Regions from separate parts of the Alteromonas fortis genome, predicted to be linked through region 2. Evidence: predicted binding sites of a transcription regulator. Region 2 holds the regulator's gene; each other region holds the start of a gene.
The links. The regulator ArgR, encoded in region 2, controls arginine synthesis, uptake and breakdown. The targets are predictions, from matches to a motif close to ANTGAATANNTATTCANT.

Region 1: PCAR9_RS01775 (aspartate aminotransferase family protein) is a predicted target of ArgR. The motif match lies at 2,256-2,273, and genes of this name have one in related genera.
Region 3: PCAR9_RS15415 (N-acetylmuramoyl-L-alanine amidase) is a predicted target of ArgR. The motif match lies at 4,055-4,072, and genes of this name have one in related genera.

The regions. Positions count from the first base shown of each region.
Region 1 covers NZ_LR812090.1:411,285-418,406, reverse strand. The annotation lists gene PCAR9_RS01785 (anthranilate synthase component II) at 1-505, shown strand, start outside; gene PCAR9_RS01780 (HDOD domain-containing protein) at 798-1,964, shown strand; gene PCAR9_RS01775 (aspartate aminotransferase family protein) at 2,494-3,702, shown strand; gene astA (arginine N-succinyltransferase) at 3,723-4,760, shown strand; gene astD (succinylglutamate-semialdehyde dehydrogenase) at 4,774-6,243, shown strand; gene PCAR9_RS01760 (DUF1338 domain-containing protein) at 6,359-7,122, shown strand, end outside.
Region 2 covers NZ_LR812090.1:3,979,431-3,986,552, forward strand. The annotation lists gene mdh (malate dehydrogenase) at 1-928, opposite strand, end outside; gene argR (transcriptional regulator ArgR) at 1,166-1,630, shown strand; gene PCAR9_RS17055 (type 1 glutamine amidotransferase domain-containing protein) at 1,716-2,399, opposite strand; gene PCAR9_RS17060 (TonB-dependent receptor) at 2,598-5,768, opposite strand; gene PCAR9_RS17065 (PhnD/SsuA/transferrin family substrate-binding protein) at 6,150-7,043, shown strand; gene PCAR9_RS17070 (hypothetical protein) at 7,043-7,122, shown strand, end outside.
Region 3 covers NZ_LR812090.1:3,579,644-3,586,765, forward strand. The annotation lists gene PCAR9_RS15405 (PH domain-containing protein) at 1-266, opposite strand, end outside; gene arcB (aerobic respiration two-component sensor histidine kinase ArcB) at 436-2,790, opposite strand; gene PCAR9_RS15415 (N-acetylmuramoyl-L-alanine amidase) at 2,889-3,824, opposite strand; gene gltB (glutamate synthase large subunit) at 4,472-7,122, shown strand, end outside.

The sequences.
Region 1 (7,122 bases), 3.6 Mb from region 2:
AGTAGTGCGAAACAACGCTCTCAGTATTGACGACATTGCGCGCATAGCGCCTTCACAGCTTGTTATCTCGCCAGGCCCTTGCACGCCTAACGAAGCGGGTATCAGTTTGTCTGCGATAGAGCATTTTGCCGGTGAAATTCCCATAATGGGCGTTTGCTTAGGTCATCAAGCCATAGGTCAAGTCTTTGGTGCAGAAGTGGTAGGTGCCCAAGAAATTAAACACGGTAAAGTTTCAGCATTGTCCCATTACAATACAGGGCTATTTGAAGGGCTACCAAACACCTTTAACGTAACCCGCTACCATTCATTAGTATTAAACCCTGAATCTTTACCTCCATCACTACGCGTCGATGCTTGGTGTGAGACAGCGTTGGGTACAAAAGAAATTATGGCCGTTTCCCATAATCGCTACCCTATATGGGGTGTTCAGTATCACCCTGAATCATTACTTACCGAACACGGTCACAGCGTGCTTGAAGCTTTTCTTCATCACAAAAAGGTTTAAGTCTACAGGCGTATTGCCGATACCGTACATAATGTAAAAGGTTGCGCTTGAAGGCCGTTAAAATTCGCAATTCACTGATTTTTCGTTTAACTTTTCATAATCAAGTTTAGCCAAGCGCTAACTGAGCTTTATGTTGAAAACTACATAAGCGATATCAATCATTGCAGGGTGCTAACTGAGCTTTTAAGTGGTGGCTACATCTTCATCATTACCGCAGCTAAAGTTATAAAGGCCCTTAATGTACGATAATATCGCCGTTCACCAAAAAGTTATGAGCAGGAGTGCTTTTGATATGACTATGGGGGCAACCACACCGCCGACGATAGATGATCGATTTGAAAATATGATCATCTCACCCGAGCGCGTGCTTGAAATGCTAGGAAAGCGCAAGGTGGGCCAAGTCAGCTTCGAACAGTCTGAACAGGGCGACGCACGCAGGCTTCTACTTCACGTTGAAAAAGTCGCAATTGAAAACAAACGCCTACAGGAAAAAACAGAAGCCTCTTATTTAGAGTCGGTTAGCCACCACCTTCACGAGATTTTGCTTGGTGAACTTACTGAACAACTTAGCTATACCGATGAACTCGTTCAGAAAGTGCTTAACTTGCCTGAAAACATTGGTGAGCTATTAGATGCCTTATCTGTAAAAGCATGCTCAGTGTCAAAGCTAGAGCCTATAGTAGCCACTATGCCATGGCTTTACGACGAACTTATCGTAGTAGTAAATACGCCCCGATTTAGGCGAAAAGACTCGCGAGGGCGTATTATTGTTGTTGAAACCTTACGTACCGCTTTAAGCTTTTTAGGTATCGAAAACTTACGTACGCTAATCCCGTCGCTGATATTAAAGCGTGCGATGCCCCAAATTACCGATCCTTACCCGCTGATAAAACAAAAACTAACGCATTACTCTACGGGCGTTGCGCTCACCGCTAAGCGCCTTGCTTCATTAAGCGACCTTAATAAAAACCAAGCTTACGTGTTGGCAATGGTAAGTAATTTAGGGCGCTGCGCTGTCACGCGGCTTTACTTTAAACTGTTTGATAAAATTCAGCTGCATCTACTGCAAGAGTGTCAAAAAGATAAAGAACAAAAGCGTCACGAAGCTTTACTAAGAATTGCGCCATCAGCAAATCACCTTATTGCCTTACAGCAAGAGTTTGCTGATGCAATTAGCGCAGACATTTTAGAGTGGATGCACTTTACCCGTCTGCCAATTGCACAGCCAATGCGTGCTTGTGCTGATAAACAGCCAACACAGACCAAGACGTTGAGCAAAATACTCCATCAAGCGCGCGCGTATACGCAAATACGCATGTTGCATCAGTTAAAGCTTGTCGACATTAAAGAAGTTAAACCACTTTTCGCTGAACAAAAATACCCTGCGGGTGCACTTGAGGCACTTAAAAGCACGGATATCTTTACCCTTCCATTGGTGAAGAATGAAGATAGTTACTAAAGCTAATTGCTGCCCCCTACTCATTTGGAACAAAAATCAGGCAAAATAGCGCACTACACGTGAAATATTTTATGGATATTCATGCATTGGTTATGCACTTTTCGCATACTAGTTGTCTGATACTCAAAAATATTGACCGTAACTCAGTACTTTGCCTGTTTTCAGCTTGAGTAAACAAGCAAGTTTGTCGCGGCGCATTACCCTCTTTAATTCTGTTAAAGCACCACAAAACCTCTACGCGGCGCTTTTCTTAGCGTAAAAATTGATTATTACTAATTGATATAGCCCAGTAGTTAATAGTTATTCACTTTTCCTGCAAATTAAGCCACAGTCCTTATAAATAAAGGGCTGCAGCCCTTTGCATAGAAGACAAATGTTAAAAAAAATGGCATACTGTAAATCAAATCCGATTAGTTTTTATGCGCCCAATTAATGCTTATTGACTCACGCAGCACGTATAAAACGTGCTCATTGATTAGACAAGCAAGCTCACATAGTGTGATTGGCGCCCAATGCAGAGGTAACAAAGATGAACGTAACTCGCGCTACATTTGATGATGTAATGGTTCCTAACTATAACCCAGCAGGTATGGTACCTGTTCGAGGTGAAGGTTCACGCGTATGGGATCAAGATGGAGCTGAGTACATCGACTTTGCAGGCGGTATTGCAGTAAACGTTTTAGGCCACTGCCACCCTGAGCTAGTAAAAGCACTTAATGAACAAGGCAGCAAGCTTTGGCATTTAAGTAACGTATTTACCAACGAGCCAGCGCTTCGCCTTGCTAAAAAGCTTAACGATGCAACTTTCTCTGACAAAGTTTACTTTGCCAACTCTGGTGCGGAAGCTAACGAAGCGGCACTTAAGCTTGCTCGTCGTTGGGCACTTGATAAGCACGGTGAAGACAAGAATCAAATCATTGCTTTTAATAAAGGCTTCCACGGTCGTACTTTCTTTACCGTAACGGTAGGTGGTCAAGCGGCTTACTCTGACGGTTTTGGTCCTAAGCCAGGCGCTGTTGATCACTGTGACTACAATGACTTAGCTGCTTTTGAAGCCCTAATTTCAGATAAAACTTGTGCTGTAATGATGGAACCGCTTCAAGGTGAAGGCGGGATCATTCCACCGGACGCTGACTTTGTAAAAGGTGTACGTGAGCTTTGTGACAAACATAATGCACTACTAATTTTTGATGAAGTTCAGTCAGGCGTTGGTCGTACTGGTCATCTTTATGCTTACATGGGCCTTGGCGTAACACCCGATATCCTAACTACAGCTAAATCGCTTGGTGGTGGCTTCCCAATTGGCGCCATGCTAACAACGAATGACATCGCTGCACACCTGAAGCCTGGTACCCACGGTAGTACTTATGGTGGTAACCCACTTGCTTGTGCGGTAGCAGAAAAAGCGTTAGATATCGTGAACCAGCCTGAAGTGCTTGAAGGCGTGCTTAAGAAAGAAGCGCTTTTCCGCGAGTTGCTTGGCGCTATCAATGACAAGTACAACGTATTTGAAGAAGTACGCGGTCAAGGCATGCTGTTAGGCTGTGCACTAAATGAAAAATATCAGGGCCGTGCACGCGACTTTATGATGGCAGCCACCAAAGAGAACCTAATGTGTCTTGTTGCTGGCATGAACGTTATTCGTTTTGCACCTTCACTTGTTATTCCTGATGAAGACATTAAAGAAGGTCTTGCACGTTTTGAGCGCGCCGTTGCCGCCGTTGTAAACGCCGAATAATTACAACACGAGTAGCGAACATGAAAATCATTCGCCCTATCACGAAGGCCGACTATAACGCGCTTAAAGAAATCGCTGTTGAATCAGGTATTGGCTTTACGTCTTTACCTGTCAACGACGAGTTGCTGCAGCGTAAAATTGATCGTGCAGAAACCGCGTTTAACAAGCCAAACGTAACTGAGCCTGGCGATGAGTCATACTTGTTTGTGATGGAAGATACCACTACCGGCCAGGTAGTGGGTACAACAGGTATCGAAGCTGCAGTTGGCATAGATGACGCGTTTTATCACTACCATTTAAGCAAGGTGGTACATGCCTCGCGCGAGCTGAACATTCACAATACGGTAGACATTCTAACGTTTTGTAATGACTACACTGGCGTTACTGAGATATGTACCTTGTTCCTTCGCGAGCAAGCCCGTGGTGGAATTAACGGCCGCTTCCTTTCGAAAGTTCGATTCTTATTCATGATGGAGCACCGCGAACGCTTCTCGGAAACCGTTATTGCTGAAATGCGCGGTGTGAGTGACGAAGAAGGACGTTCACCGTTTTGGGAATGGCTAGAAACTCACTTCTTCTCGATGGACTTCCCTACAGCCGACTACTTAACGGGTATAGGCAACAAAGTGTTTATTGCTGAGCTTATGCCTAAGTACCCGATATACGTAAATCTACTCAGCAAAGAAGCACAAGAAGTCATTGGTGAGGTGCACGACAAGACCCGACCAGCCCTTCAGCTTTTAGAAGAAGAAGGCTTTTCGTGCCGTGGTTACGTAGACATTTTCGACGCAGGCCCTACGGTTGAGGCGAATTTAAGCCACATTCGCACGGCTCAAACGAGCTTGAAACTGCCTGTTGTCATTGATGATAGTGCAGCTGCTCAAGGGCAAACCTACTACATCATAAACACATCAATATCTGATTTTCGTGCAGTAGCCACCGAAATGACGTTTAGCGAAGAAAAGCAAGTTGCCGTGCTTTCTCGCCAAACCGCTGCTGCATTGAATGTCAAAGAGGGTGAGCACGTGCGTTTTGCCCCCGTTACATTCAGAGATTAAAAGGACACCCACTATGCTACATACACATTTTATCAACGGTGAATGGGTTGCCGGACAGGGTCACGATTTAACGTCAATTGACCCTGCAAAAAACGAAGTGATTTGGGAAGGTAAGTCTGCGACTGCTGCTCAAATTGATGACGCAATTAACGCCGCTCGTGCTGCGCTTGTAGCGTGGAGCATGAAAACGGTTGAAGAGCGTCTAGAAATCATAAAGGTTTATGGCGCTAAGCTAGAAGAAGCCAAAGCGCACCTTGCCAAAGTTATGGCAAAAGAAACGGGCAAACCAGAATGGGAAACCGCTACTGAAGTGGGCGCCATGATGGGCAAAATTGGCATTTCTGAAAAAGCCTATTTTGAGCGCACGGGTAACGTAGAAAACCCAATGCCAGTAGGTAAAGCATTCATTCGCCATAAGCCTCACGGCGTTGTTGCGGTATTCGGTCCTTACAATTTCCCTGGCCACCTGCCAAATGGACACATTGTTCCGGCCCTTATTGCAGGTAACACGGTTGTATTTAAACCAAGCGATTTAACGCCTATGGTCGCGCAGGAAATGGTAAAACTATGGGATGCTGCCGGACTGCCAGCGGGCGTACTTAACCTAGTTCAAGGTGAAGTTGAAACGGGCAAAGCGTTGGCGTCGCATAACGACATTGACGGCCTTTTCTTTACGGGCAGCTCACGCACAGGAAAAATCCTTCACGAGCAGTTCGCAGGTCACCCAGGTAAAATTTTGGCGCTTGAAATGGGCGGCAACAACCCACTTATCGTAAAAGACGTGGCTGATGTTGATGCAGCAGTACACGATATCGTGCAATCTGCTTTCATTACTTCAGGTCAGCGCTGTACTTGTGCTCGTCGCTTATTCTTGCCAACTGGTGCCAAAGGCGACGAGATCCTTGCTCGCCTTATCGAAGTAACCAAAAACATTAAAGTTGGCGATTACGATGCTGAAGACCAGCCGTTTATGGGTGCTATGATCTCAAGCAACGCCGCTGCACTTATGGTGAAAGCGCAACAAGAACTTGAAGACCTTGGTGGTAACGTGCTGGTTCGTCTTGAACAAAAAGACGAAAGCAAAGGTTTTGCTACCCCAGGTATTATTGACGTTACCGACATGCTTGCTTCGTTACCAGACGAAGAGCACTTTGGTCCACTACTTAAAGTAATCCGCTACAGCGACTTCGATGCTGCTATTGCAGAAGCGAATAACACCAGCTTTGGCTTGTCAGCAGGTCTTCTAGGTGACAATGAAGAAGACTATCGTTACTTCTTCGCGCGTATTCGTGCGGGCATCGTAAACTGGAACAGACCTATCACGGGTGCTAGTAGCGCTGCGCCGTTTGGCGGTGTGGGCGATAGTGGTAACCACAGAGCAAGCGCGTTTTATGCTGCTGACTACTGTGCATACCCAGTTGCATCCGTAGAGCTAGACAAAGTCACTATGCCAGGCAAATTAAGCCCAGGCTTGTCGATGTAAGCCAAGCTTTTACAGCGGTATAAAGGCCGATGCAAAGTGCGTCGGCCGATCAAGCACCAACCCTATACGAACTATTCATTTAGAAATAGTCGACGACAGAAAGGACCCTATCATTATGCATAGCAACATCGATACGTTGTTTAGCAACATGTGGGACGATTACGTAACTATCACTCCCTCAGCGCATAAAATCCATGCACTTTTGGCGGGTGAAGAAAACACGAACGATATCGTTAACGACCATGTGGCTTTTAGAACTTTTGCTTTAGATAAAACTCGCTTAGATAAGCTTGCTGCACATTTCTTGGCATTGGGTTATGAAGCGAAAGGCGACTATGACTTTGAAGCTAAAAAGCTGACCGCAAAACACTTTGAGCACCCTGACGATACTAAACCAAAAGTATTTATCAGCGAGCTTCGGGTAAATGAATTATCTGAGACAGCGCAAACCATTATTAAAAAGCTTGTAGAGCAAATGCCTGAATCTGTAGTGGATGCAGATAACTTCTTGTACTCGGGTAAACATTGGGACGTCACGAAAGCGGAATACGACACACTGCTTAACGAGTCAGAATACGCGGCGTGGATGGCAGCATGGGGCTTTCGTGCTAACCACTTTACGGTAAGTGTTAATCACTTAACCCGCACTGACGAGCTTACTGACGTAAACACATTACTTAAAGAAGCAGGCTTTGTGCTAAACACCTCAGGCGGCGAAATTAAAGGCGGTCCAGACGTATTTTTAGCGCAGTCGTCAACTATGGCTGACCGTGCTGACGTAGTATTTAGCGATGAGACTGTGGCTATTCCAAGTTGTTTTTATGAATTCGCACAGCGCTATGAAATGCCTGACGGTAAACTTTATAAAGGCTTTGTTGC
Region 2 (7,122 bases):
CGAAGTCAACGCCAAGCTTGATGTCGCCACGTAGGCCTTCAAGCATGTCGTTTTTCGCTTTTTCTTCAAACGCGCTTAGCTCACCGTATGGCAAGATTTCTTCAACACCGTTTGCGCCAAGGCGTACTGGGTGTGCGAAGAATGCTGCGTCGTCGCTGTCGTCAGTTTGTACGTAAGTGTACTCAACAACGTTCTCACCTTGCATTGCTGCAACTAGAGACAGGCAGAAACGAGCTGCTGCTTGACCCATTGAAAGGGTTGCAGAGCCGCCGCCAGCTTTCGCTTCAACAACTTCAGTACCCGCATTTTGGATACGAGTAGTTAGGCTAGATACTTCTTCGTCTGTAAACTCTACGCCTTCAACTTGTGAAAGAAGAGGAAGGATAGTTGTACCAGAGTGACCACCGATTACCGGTACGTGCACAGAAGATACGTCTACATCTTTAAGTTCAGCAACGAAAGTTTCAGCACGGATAACGTCTAGTGTCGTTACACCGAAAAGCTTGTTCTTGTCGTAAACGCCTTTAGCTTTAAGCGTTTCAGCTGCAATAGCAACAGTAGTGTTAACTGGGTTAGTGATGATACCAACACACGCGTTCGGGCAGTTATCAGCTACACCTTCGATTAGGTTTTTAACAATGCCGGCGTTGATGTTGAACAGATCAGAACGATCCATACCTGGCTTACGAGGCATACCCGCTGGAATAAGAACTACGTCTGCTCCAGTAAGTGCATCAGCTAGGTCATCTTTACCGTGACCGGTTACTTTTACCGCAGTGGGGATGTGGCTCAAATCAACGGCAACACCAGGAACAACTGGCGCAACGTCATATAGCGCTAAATCTGAACCTGCTGGCAATTGTGTTTTCAACAACAAAGACAGCGCCTGACCAATACCACCGGCAGCACCTAACACGGCTACTTTCATACCATTTCTCCTATGGGATTACTTCACGTATTTAAACGGAACGTCACACTAATGCAACGCGGGGGAAAACTCAATCACCGGATCGTCTTATTAACGTTATTTATGGCGATTTTCATTCGATATTCATTATCATGAATGATTATGCAAAGAAATTGCGCAAAGTCTACCTGTACGGCACAATATACGCATACTAAATACAATTCCTTACGATAACACTTAAAAAAGAAAAGAGCGCTAATGGCAAACGCAAAACAAGAGCAACTCATCAAAGCTTTTAAAGAAATCCTAAAAGCAGAAAACTATGGTTCGCAGGGCGAGATTGTTGACGCTTTAAAAGCACAAGGTTTTGACAATATCAGCCAATCCAAAATCTCTAGAATGCTAAGTAAGTTTGGTGCAGTACGAACCCGAAACGCACGAGGAGACATGGTTTACTGTTTGCCTCCTGAATTAGGTATGCCTACCGCCAAAAGCCCGCTCAAACAGTTGGTATTAGATATTGTGCACAACAATGTCATGGTTATCATTAGAACTAGCCCAGGTGCAGCACAGCTTATCGCTCGTCTACTTGATTCATTGAGTAAAAAAGACGGCGTATTAGGGACTATTGCAGGTGATGACACTATTTTCATTGCCCCTGCTGACGTGACAAGAATTGAAGAATTAAGACAACGCGTTGAAGATTTGTTTGAAAATGTTTAGTTAAGGCAACTAAAAGCTGACAAACAAAAAACAAGAAACCGCATACAAGATGCGGTTTCCCAATACGTTATAAGCTAAGATTATCCTAAGATAAAAGCTTAATTATTGCATCTGCTGCGGGGCGTGATGACGGTGGATTCTGCCCCGTTACCAACAAACCATCAGTAAACACTTTGACGGCGAAATCATCCGCACTTTCGTATTTACCGCCCTTTTTAACTAGCTCATCTTCAACCAGATAAGGTACAACGTCGGTAAGTTCCATTGCAGCTTCTTCGCTGTTTGAGAACCCCGTTACTTGTTTGCCATCAACTAAGTATTTGCCATCTGGAGTTTTAACGTCTTTAAGCACGATTGGAGCGTGGCACACTGCACCAACAGGTTTATTCGCCGCTATCGTGTCTTCGATTAATTTAATTGAGTGCGCGTTATCAGAAAGATCCCATAACGGGCCATGGCCACCAGGGTAAAATACGGCGTCGAACTCATCTGCACGCACATCTTCAAGCGGTATGGTCGAGGCGATAGCACTACGCGCTAACTCATCCTTTGTATACCGTATTGCGTCGTCTGTCATCGCATCATCTGCAAGGCTATTGGGGTCAATAGGTACTTGCCCGCCCATTGGCGATGCCAGCGTAATCGTATAGCCTTGGTCTTTAAATGCGTAATATGGCGCTGCGAACTCTTCTAACCACATGCCAGTTTTCTTACCCGTATCACCCATAATTTCGTGAGACGTCATTACCATTAGCATACGTTTTGTCATAAGCCCTCCTTGCGAGCATTTAAAAGTTTTCTCGTCAGTTAGTTCGTGTGGTGGGGGAACTTAGATCATAAGCAATCACAGTGATCGATTAGCGGCTTGTGTGTGAGATAAATCGCAGGCATAAAAAAGTGCCACTTCCTGTTAAGGAAAGTGGCACCTAACACTACAACTTGTAGTCTGAGTAATTAGCTAACGCTATTAGAAGCGGTAGTTAATACCCACACGTGCAGACCATGCAGACGCTTCAGTATCGATGCGCTGACCACTAGGTCCATCAAAGTTTGTGAAAGTATATTGACCGTCTGCAAACTCAGCATCTACAACTGGCTCGTTATACTCAAAAGGAACTTGACGCAGTACGCCCCATTGATCGTTCAGCAAGTTACCTAGGTTACGAATAGCGAAGAAGATTTCACCTTCATGCCCTTCCATGAAACCAGGGATTTCTTGTGCAACACGGAAGTCCACACGAGAAACCCAATCTGAGTCTTGTGCATTTCGGTCAACAATAGTACCTCGTGAGCCCTCTAAACCAGCATCTGCAATGAATCTATCAAATGCAGCTTGGTCAAAATTTGGCCCGTAATTTACTAGCGGATCGTTTTCTAGAGGTACGTAAAGAAGGTTACGATCTTCGAAGAAACGTTCATCACCAAATCCTGGATCGCCGTCAAATGTATAGCTAAACACTTGACCACTACGACGAGTTGCGAATAGGTTGAAGCGTGTTGCATAACCGTCAAAGAACTCATGCGTATAGCTTAAGTTAAGCGTAAAACGATGTTCAATCTGATAGTTACTTGTAGCAACCCCAGGGCTCTGTAAGTCAGCTACAGAGAGGTTACCGTAGTTTGAACTAGCAGTTGAGCTGTTCATTGGGCTACCTTGCTCAATATCTTGATGCGAGTAACCAAATGTTGCGTTAAAGCCGTTTTCAAAATTTTTCTGTGCAGTGAACGTGTAAACCCACCCGCTACCTTCATCAGGATTGTTTGTTAACAAGTAATCTGTACCTGAACGACCACAGTTAGAGCTTGTTGGATCTGCCTGACAATCTGCGTCCAGAGCATCAAAATCTTGATAAACCGGACGACCGTCAGGTGCAGTACCGGCGTTGCGAATGTTGAGCGGAATGCTCATAGCAGGATTCTTTTCGCGTGTATAAATAATATCTGCGGTCAAAACCAAGCCAGCATCTAACTCATGTTGAACACCGATATTATATTTCCACAGTGCTGGCACGTCAAAGTCAGGGTCTAGCGCATTTACTGCTCCATCACCACCAACAAAGAACTCAGGATCAGTAGCAAGCGCTGGTAATTCAAAACCAAAGTTTGCTGTGTTTGTCCCATCAAGTGCTGCTAGAACTCGAGGATCGGTAGAATCACCTTCAAACTCTGAACCACGGATAGAAACACCATTGTTAGAATAGTTATTAGACAACCATACGTTAGGGTTACCACCAGAAAACAGACCTACGCCACCATAAATGAATGTTTCATCATCATAGATATAGTTGAAGCCTAGACGAGGTTGAATTAGGTCGAAGTCTGGACCTTGCGCATTTGAGAAACCATAGCGTTGCTCAAAACGGCTGTTCTCAATAGGGTCGCTATCAGAAGTATACTTATCATAACGCAGCCCCAGCGTTAAGGTTAGATCAGCGTTAACCATCCAACGGTCCTGGAAGTAAGCAGTGAACGTACGGAAATCAAACTCAGCAGCACCGTCATTTACATCCAAAGATGGAGGAATGTTGTAGGCTATACGGCTAGCTTGTTGATTTTCGAAATCTTCTAGTGAATCAAATTCAAAAATACCTTGACTGCCTGGAACGAATAAGTTGAAAACAGACACGTTTTCGTACTCAACGCCTGCTGTAAATTCGTGGTCACCTTCAAAATAGTTTGCGATGAATACATAATTGTCTGTATCGTAATCTAACTGATTCGCTTGACGGAATTGATCAACACCAATACTTACGTCAACACCCGGTGCCGCGTTGAAAATAGTGATATCGCCAAAATCTGGCTGTGAAGAGCCAGGAGTCTGGCCATTTACAACTTCTGCACGGTTAACACGGAACTGAGTCGATAATTTAGAGTTCCAATCAGAGAAAATCTGAACACCGTAAGTCGTTAACTCGTTTCTTCTTTGGTAATAACGATCAGAGAACGCAAAGCTATCGTTACCCAAACCTGTTGTAGAAAGTGTGAAACCTTTCGTGTTTTGATAGGTAATTTGAGCTCGGTGATCGTTACTGATTTCCCAGTCAATTTTCGCAAGCACTTTCTCTTCTTCAAGATCAAGAGCACTTAGAACGTCACCAACTTGATAACCATAAACATCGCTAGCAATGCTTGATACTCTGTCTAAAATTTCAGACGTTAGGCCTTCAATTTCATTCAGTACTGGAGCTCCTTCAGGTCCAAACTCGATAACGTCTACTGGCTCATGTTTTTCAAAAGCACCGAAGAAGAACAACTTGTCTTTAATAATAGGGAACCCTACAGTACCGCCGTAGCGTCGTTCGTTAAAAGCTGGAACAACAAATTCGTTGCTGTCTACTTCGTCGCCCTGAAGAGAGTCGTTAGTGTAGTCGAAGAATACGCTACCGTGAACTTCATTGGTACCAGAACGCGTAACCGCATTGATAGTACAGCCAGTGAAACCGCCATAAAGAACATCAAATGGTGCTAGTTCTACTGCAACTTGATCAATTGCATCAAATGGGAAAGGAAGACGCTCAGTCGGGTATCCGTTTGCATTTAAACCAAAGTTATCATTCTGCTTTACGCCATCTACAGTCAGACTGTTAAATCTGTTGTTCACACCTGCACAACCAATTGCGCCAGAATTCGTAGGGTCGATAGATATACGAGGGTCAATAGCGATTACATCTTTGATATCACGATCAACGTTTGGCTGAGACTGAAGTTGTTCAAAGCCAAAAGAAGCGCCTGGACCTGTTGCTTCAGTCATAACACCAGATGCGTAACCGCTAACAACAATGCGTTCTACATCTGCTGGTTGAAGTGAAATTTCAATATTTGATGTCTCACCTAGGGTCAGAAAGATATCTTTAACCGTACGTGTACCTTCACTGTCAGTTACGCTGATAGTGTAAGGTCCACCAACGCGTAGACCACGTGCACTGAACGCACCGTTACTCTCAGAGTTGTAGGTACGAGATTGGCCAGTACGAGTATCTGTGACAGTGATAACCGCACCCTCAACGATAGCACCGCTTTCGTTCACGATAGTACCTCGAACACCGGATGACGTTTCTTGCGCCATTGCAGTGGTCGACAAACCGATTGACAGCGCAACCGCAGCCGCAATGCGACTGAATTTAGCTGATGAGCTCATGTGTGTTTCCCTTTTTGTTTAAATTCTTTTTTACACGGTCTAGTGTAGAGCAAAAATACCACAATTAAGCCGTGTTTAAACTCGGATGTCACAAATTGTCGTAAACATTCGTGTCAGTTTTATTACAGTTTTACATTTTTATTTAGCGCTAATCGCCCGAGGCTACTGAGTTTGCAATTTATTTCTTGACCATATGGTCAAGTTAATTTACTTATTGTTATTATCGATAACTCATTCCGATTAGCTGAAGCTATTCTTGACAGATATACGACTAATAAACAGCGTTTATTAAAAATCAGGTTTACCCATAATAAAACATTTAATATCAACAACATAACTCATTAAAATAAATTTACCTATTGCAATAAATAACCTTAGCTGATGAAATTACTACATAAATCGTTAATTCATTTGGTCGTTTTTTTGACGAATTTCAGAATTGTTACTACTGGAAAATGGATATTTTTTATTATTGCTGCATTTATCTGCGGCTTGATAAATTATTCCCAAAGTTCGGCATTTTATGCTGATATAGCCCCCCAAACTGGTCAATATTTAAGCTGCAAGACAGAACTTGCGGAGAATTTTGATATTTTTTCTGTTTACGTGACTGATGGTGAAATTGCTGAATTAGCGAAGGCAAAGTTGTGCAATAACCAAACAATCAAACGCCAATATGGAGAGGTCAAAATAATTATCGGACAAGGCGATTACGACACTTTTCGCTATATAAACCACGGCGTTGTTGATTTAGCTTTAGTCAAAAGCAATGTAGTTGATGCATTTGGAGCGGACCAGATTTATGGCTTAACTAAAATAGCGTCGCATCCTAATTACTCGGCATTTTTTATTGCTTTAAGAGAAAAGCCAACCCTTTCAAAAGAATACCTTTTAGGAAAACGCATCGGCCTATTAGATTATCCAAGTAGTCGCTCGGGGCATATTGTTCCGAAGACCGTAATGCAAAAATTTGGTCTGAGTGACAATAATGTCGATATTGTCTATTTCAGCTCTCACCAAGAGCTGAGACGCGCTCTACTTGCTGGTGATGTTGATATTATTTCTTCGTATTGGGCAGAAGAAGATAAGGAAAGATTTTCACGCAACTACGCTACGCCGATATTAGAAAGCGTAAGCGGGATGCAGTGGTTTTTGAAAATGCAAACGCAAAACACCGACTTGTTTTGTGCAATGCAGTCTGTAATTCATGACATAGCGATGTCTCACCCCAGGCCTTATTACAAAACTATTACGTTAGAACAGGGGTGTAACTAATGCGTAATAAAAAGGTTTATTTTAAGTCTAATCCCCTGATTGCTGTTAACGTCTTGGCCTTAATTTTGGCGCTACAGTG
Region 3 (7,122 bases), 400 kb from region 2:
GCCCATACGGAGCCTAAAGCGACGATACCTGCAACCACATACGGGTAAGCTTGCAACAGTCCTTCAGGCAGTGACCAGAAGCTTTGGAATCGTAGTACGGTGGCAATACTTATTAGCACCAAGGCTATCAATGCAATTGAGAAAATATTTAGCGCTCGGTACTTTTTAGAAATAGGAAGTAATGCGAGCGTTTGAAGTGAGGGAATTTCCTCAACACTCAGCTGGTTATTTGAAAATACGGTCTCTTGTTGTGCGCTTATTGTCATCACATTAATTCCTTTTACCACTATATAAATAAGATAAGCCTGCCGCGTTTAAAGCGCAATTTGACTACTTGGCAACACCGCACCCAATGTTTACTCTACCGCAGTTTTTATAACAAAAAAGAGGGCAAGCCCTCTTTTTTGTTAAACATTAGAAGGCGCATAGCGCAAACTAGTCATCAACCTGCTGCTCGTTTAACCAATCATGCAGCGCTTTCATATCGTGCTGAACCGCCATTTGCAGTTCTTCAACCCAATCGTGCACGTTCTCCCACCAAGTTGGATGATCACCTTGTTGGATTTGATTAGCGATACGCTGTACGCGAGCTAAGCCAACAGAGCCAGCTGCACCTTTAATTTTGTGGGCCTGTGAGCACACTTCAGACTTTTCATCGGCACTTAAGCTAAGCTGCAGTATTTCCATGTATTCAGGCATTTTTTCTTGGAATACTTTAACGCTAGCGCGCACCATTTCATCCCCTATGGTATCAACTAACATCTGTAACAAGTCCATATCTAAAATGTTACTTAATATTTTATTAGGTTCAGGGCGCTCTACTTCGCCGTCTACCTCTAACGGGGCAGGTGGCGCATGGAACAGCTCGTTGAACACTTCAATAACCCGAGACTTCTTAATTGGCTTCGCAATTACATCGTCCATCCCGTTTTCTAAGTATTCATCGCGTTTTTTAATCACGTTTGCCGTTAGCGCCACAATAGGCGTCTGCATGACCAAGTCTTCTTCAATCAAGGTACTTGCCACGTCGAACCCTGTCATATCAGGCAGCTGAATATCTAACAAAATTAGGTCGTACTGCGTCTCTCGAGCTTTATCGATAGCTTCTTGCCCTGTCATCGCCACATCGACTTTCTGTCCAAGCTTTTCAAGCAAGGCTTTGGCGACCATTACGTTCAATTCAATATCTTCTACTAACAAGATATTAAGCCCTGTCACTTGAAGCTGAGCAACCTTCATTGGACTATTAGAGATTTGAACCGGCAGCACAATTTCAAAGCGAGTGCCTTTACCTACGTTACTAGTTACGTGAATTTCACCTTTCATCAAATCGACCATTTGCTTACAAATAGCCAAACCGATACCTGTGCCTGTCGCCGACTGATGATCGGGGTGATCAACCTGGTAATACATAGCAAAAATCTTATCGATTTCACTTTCAGGAATACCCACACCGGTATCTTCAATGATAAAGGTAACGTAAGCTTTATCACCATCAGGTTTAGTTGATGATACTGATAAACTCACGTGCCCCTTTTGTGTGAACTTCACTGCGTTGAATAAGATATTCCACAAAATTTGGCGAAGACGGGTACCGTCAATTTCCACTAAACGCGGTAGTGGCTCATTAATAGTCGTCTTCAGTTCAAGCTGTTTATCTGCTGCTAGCAGGCGAATAATACTGCTTAATTCTTCTGTGAAATCTTTTAGCGAAATCGTTTTAAGGCTTAGCTCTAGTTTATCTCTGTCTAATTTGTCGAGGTCTATAATATCGTTGAAGATGTTACCTAATGTAATAGCACTAGCGTAAATCGTACTAACCCAGCTAAATTGCTCATCGCTTAGCTCGGTATCACGTAGCATGCGGCTTAAGCCTACAATACCGTTTAATGGGGTACGAAGTTCATGACTGATGGTCGCTATAAAGCGCGTCTTATCTGTGCTTGCTTTCGCTGCAGCATTTTCAGCTTGTTTACGCTCTGTCATATCTCGACCGAATGACAGCAGACCCAAACGATTACCTTCTTTGTCGAAGAAAGGCACGCGTTTCATTTCGAAGTAACGACGACGTCCGTCAGCAAAGCGAAGCCACAGTTCTTCTGTAATACTCGCATTGGTTTCCAATACTTCGTGATCGCTTGCTACAATTTGGCGGGCTAGCTCTTCTTCGTATACATCTTTTGGTGTCAACCCAAGCAGCTCTTGCTCGGTTTTGCCCGTCATTAACTCGGCAATGCGGTTGCAGCCCGCAAACCTACCCTCTTCATTGCGGTAGTAAATTAAGTCGGGCGACGCATCAATAATAGAGCGTAATAGCGTAGATAAACGACGCGCTTGGGCCTCTTGCTCAGATTTATCCTGAATTTCTTTCTCTAAATCTTTGAAAAGCGCTTCCCGCTCTTCTTGTGCCTGTTTACGTTGCTCAATTTCGTGGTTGAGTTGACGAATATTGCTCTGTAGCTCTCGGTTAAGAAATACATCTTCTTCACGTAAGCTCTCTAATTGGCTAACGACTTCTTTTAAGTTAGTACGGGAATTCTCTAGCTGCTTTATTAACTCACTAAAGAAATAGAGCACCCAAGGGGCCGATAACATGGTAAGAATAACAGCGCTTATAAAATCATCTGGCTGTACTTGGCTACCCATACTAACGCGTATCACATAGGAACCGCCTAGCGTGAACACGAGCGAAAGAACAACAAACAAAATACTGAGTTTGAGAGTGCCAAAACGCTGAACAAATTGAGCAAAGCGAATTGCCCAAGAATCGTTTGGTGAATCTGAATGCATGTACGTCTAATCTAGTCTTATTTTGCCTGTATCCTATCAGGCTTTAATCACTTCGGGAATGCGGTTTGTTGTAGCAAAGTGAAGACACCACTTTACATTCACGATTTAAACGGCGACTTTTCCGTAACTTCGTGGATAAACGCAGTGTTAACCCATCCCACTTTAGTAAAAGATACTTTCGCCCATTCGCCCTGCTTCTCAAGTACTTTTAATATTTCTCCTTTATTTAAACCATTATCAAGAGTGGGAAATGAAGTACCAGGCCCTTTTCTAACATTAAGAACATTTGCACTTACATTCGCAATTTTCTTTATAGGGCTAGTTATATCACGTCGAAATTGGTCGTGGGCTTCACGCTGCGAACTAGTGTCTTTTGAGTCGGTTACCCACTCGTTAGTGTTTGGGAGTAGTACGAGTTCTTTAAACTTTTGCAATGGAAAAGCAGGGCCGGGATCTACTTTGCGCGAAGGAGAAATCTCTTCATGCCCTACAATGGTAGAAATCTGGTAGTGCTCACACAGTGCTTTACACAAAGCGAGGGTTCGCGCAATTTGAATCTCAGAATACTTGTGCCAATAGCCAGTGGCATGCTGGTTTTCCCTTTTGGCTTCGAATACTTCGCTTTTTTCGAACACTTTGCCAAACCAACTCTCATAAGTGCCATCGCTTCTTTCTTTAAGCTGGCCTGCATTATCTAGTTCAATACCTATTGAATATTGGTTTAATCCACTACGCCCTTGGAAGTGGCTCTCGCCTGCGTGCCATGCAATCTTATTGGTTGGCAGCATTTGTACGATATTACCATTGCGTCCCACGGCGAAATGAGCAGACACGCCGCTATCTGGCCTGGTTAATACATTAACTGACGACGCTAGACTACTGCCTGCGGTGAAGTGTATGACGATAGTGTCAGGAAAGCCCTGCTTAAAAAGCCCTGAGGTATTGGGTGAAGGCGTAAAACTCACGCCTTCGCCGGTTATTATATGGTCGTTAATAATAAAGGTGCTGTTGGGGCTTGCCTGTAATGCTGTCATTCGATAGTCCTCACTGACTTGGTAGCATGTGCTTTCAGTGAATTTTTATTCTCTAACTAACGCTAATGCGCTCGTGAAAATTACACGAATGTCCTATCAAGTGAGGCACAACCTTACATACGAATAATTTTTAACCAATATAGCAAACTACTTATATTAGTGGAACCGTAACTTTACGATTTAATAAAAATACAGACAAAAGGCATTTGACAACATAAATCAACAACCTTAAAGCATAATTATTCACTTTAAAAAAGCGAATGAGAACCAATACCATTTGCCACGTTGAAACTTATCATTTTTATCTGCTGATAACATTTTTGTTACAAACCTAAAAGACACACTATAAGCAAATGAATTTAATACATTTATTTGTATTTATGCCAATTCTCTATAAACCTTAAATTTTTAGCGTTTGATTTTATTTTTCAATGTGGGTATTTTGTACGGCCCGCACAGCAATAATGCATAAAAATGCGGAAACGACTGGAATCCTCTAATAATAAATAACGACAAGAAAGGCGCATGCCGCAAGCAATACCGCTCGCAGGCTTAAAAGACGTCTAATAATGTTGTGATACGCAAACCTAGGCGCATCTACACGCAACGCATACCTTGCCCAGTCAAAAGGTTGAAGGAGTTAAGAGATGAGTTTATATAATCCCAATGATTCCCGGGACAACTGTGGGTTTGGCTTAATTGCTCACACTCATGGGGAAGCCAGTCACGAATTGGTAACGACTGCTATTCACGGTTTAGACCGTATGCAGCATCGTGGCGGTATCGCCGCCGACGGGAAAACCGGTGACGGTTGTGGTTTACTACTACAGAAACCGGATGCGTTCTTCCATGCAATCGCCGAAGAAAATGGCTGGAAACTCAGCAAAAAGTACGGCGTGGGCATGATTTTCTTAAGTCAGGACCCAGTACTTGCGCAAGCCGCGCGCGAAGTACTTAATGAAGAACTAGAAAAAGAAACACTTTCAGTAGTGGGTTGGCGCGAAGTGCCTGTCGACCGCTCAGTACTGGGTGAACTAGCGCTTACAGGTGTTCCACAAATCGAACAGGTATTTGTGAACGCACCAGCAGGCTGGAGAAAACGCGACCTTGAGCGTCGTTTGTATATGATCCGCCGCCGCGCTGAAAAACGCCTTGAGAAAGATCCCGATTTTTACGTAGCTTGTTTGTCAGGCTTAGTAACGATCTATAAAGGCTTGGTAATGCCAAAAGACTTACCTGCCTTCTACCACGATCTTGCCGATGAGCGTATGCAAAGCGCAATTTGCGTTTTCCACCAACGCTTCTCAACAAACACATTACCGCGCTGGCCTCTTGCTCAGCCTTTCCGCTTCCTTGCGCACAATGGTGAAATTAACACCATTAAAGGAAACCGCGACTGGGCCATGGCACGTGCTGCTAAATTCGCAACGCCACTTATTCCAGACCTTAAAGATGCAGCTCCTTTCGTTAATACTGAAGGTTCAGACTCATCATCGCTGGATAACATGCTAGAGCTATTCCTAGCCGGCGGTATGGATTTATTCCGTGCTATGCGCTTGCTTGTTCCACCAGCCTATCAAAACAACAAAACCATGGACGATGATCTTCGTGCATTTTACGAGTTTAACTCAATGCACATGGAACCATGGGACGGCCCAGCGGGTATCGTTTTAACTAACGGTCGCCACGTAGCCTGTAACCTTGATAGAAACGGTCTACGTCCTGCACGTTACGTTATCACTAAGAACGGTTTCATTACCCTAGCCTCAGAAGTAGGTATCTGGGATTACGAGCAAGCCGATGTAATTGAAAAAGGCCGTGTAGGCCCAGGTGAAATGCTTGCTGTAGACACATACACAGGCAAAATCTGGCGCTCTACTGAAATTGATGAAGACTTAAAAGCACGTCACCCTTATAAAGAGTGGCTAGACAAGCATATTCGTCGACTTACACCAATTGAAAAGCTTGATGCGTCATTAATTGGTAAACGTGTGTTTGACGACGATGCTATGGCGGTGTATCACAAGCTACACGCCTACAGCTATGAAGAAATTCAACAAGTTGTAAAAGTACTTGCGAAAGACGGTCAAGAAGCCGTTGGCTCTATGGGTGATGACACGCCAATGGCGGTTATGTCATCTCGTCAGCGTACGGTTTACGACTATTTCCGTCAGCAATTTGCACAGGTAACTAACCCGCCAATCGACCCGCTACGTGAAAACCACGTTATGTCGTTGGCAACCTGTATTGGCCGCGAGCAAAACGTATTTAGCGAAACCTCAGGTTACGCCGACCGCGTATTGTTCGACTCGCCAGTACTAATGTATACCGACCTTAAACAATTGCGCGAATTTAACCCAGACAACTACTATTCAGAAGTCGTCGAGCTTCAATATGCACCGCAAGAAGGTTTAAAGAAAGCCATTGAGCGCGTGTGTAACGAAGTAGAGATGCTGGTTAAAAACAAGCGTGCTGCGTTCGTTATTCTGTCTGACAGAAACATTAAGCAAAATCGTTTGGTTATCCCTGCAGCTATGGCAGTTGGTGCGGTACAGCGTCGCCTAGTTGAAAAGTCATTGCGCTGCGATGCTAACGTTGTTGTTGAGACAGCAAGTGCCCGCGATCCACACCATTTTGCGGTGTTGATTGGCTTAGGTGCCACTGCGGTTTACCCATTCCTTGCATATGAAACTATTGAGCAGCTTTGTGAAAAAGGCGAGCTAGATATTTCTCCTATGCAGGCCACGTTGAACTACCGTAAGGGTATCAACAAGGGCTTGTATAAGATCATGTCGAAAATGGGTATTAGTACCGTTGCTAGTTACCGTAGCTCTAAACTGTTTGAAGCAGTGGGTATTAACAACGAAGTGATGAAGCTATGCTTCAAAGGTGTAACCTCACGCATTCAAGGAGCGGGTTTCGATGATTTCCATCAAGACCTTATCAACCTAAACCGTATTGCATGGCTTAAGCGTAAGTCTGTCGATCACGGCGGCTTGCTTAAATACGTTCACGGCGGCGAATATCACGCCTATAACCCAGACGTAGTCAGTACGCTTCAAAAGGCTGTGGTGTCGGGTAACTACGACGACTACCAGCAATATGCCAAGCTTGTTAACGAGCGTGCGCCTGCGCACATTCGCGACTTGCTAGCTATTAACCCTAATTGCGACTCTATTGATATTAGCGAAGTTGAAGCACCGGAAAACTTATTTCCACGCTTCGATACAGCAGCGATGTCAATTGGTGCACTAAGCCCTGAAGCGCACGAAGCACTGGCGATAGCCATGAACCGCTT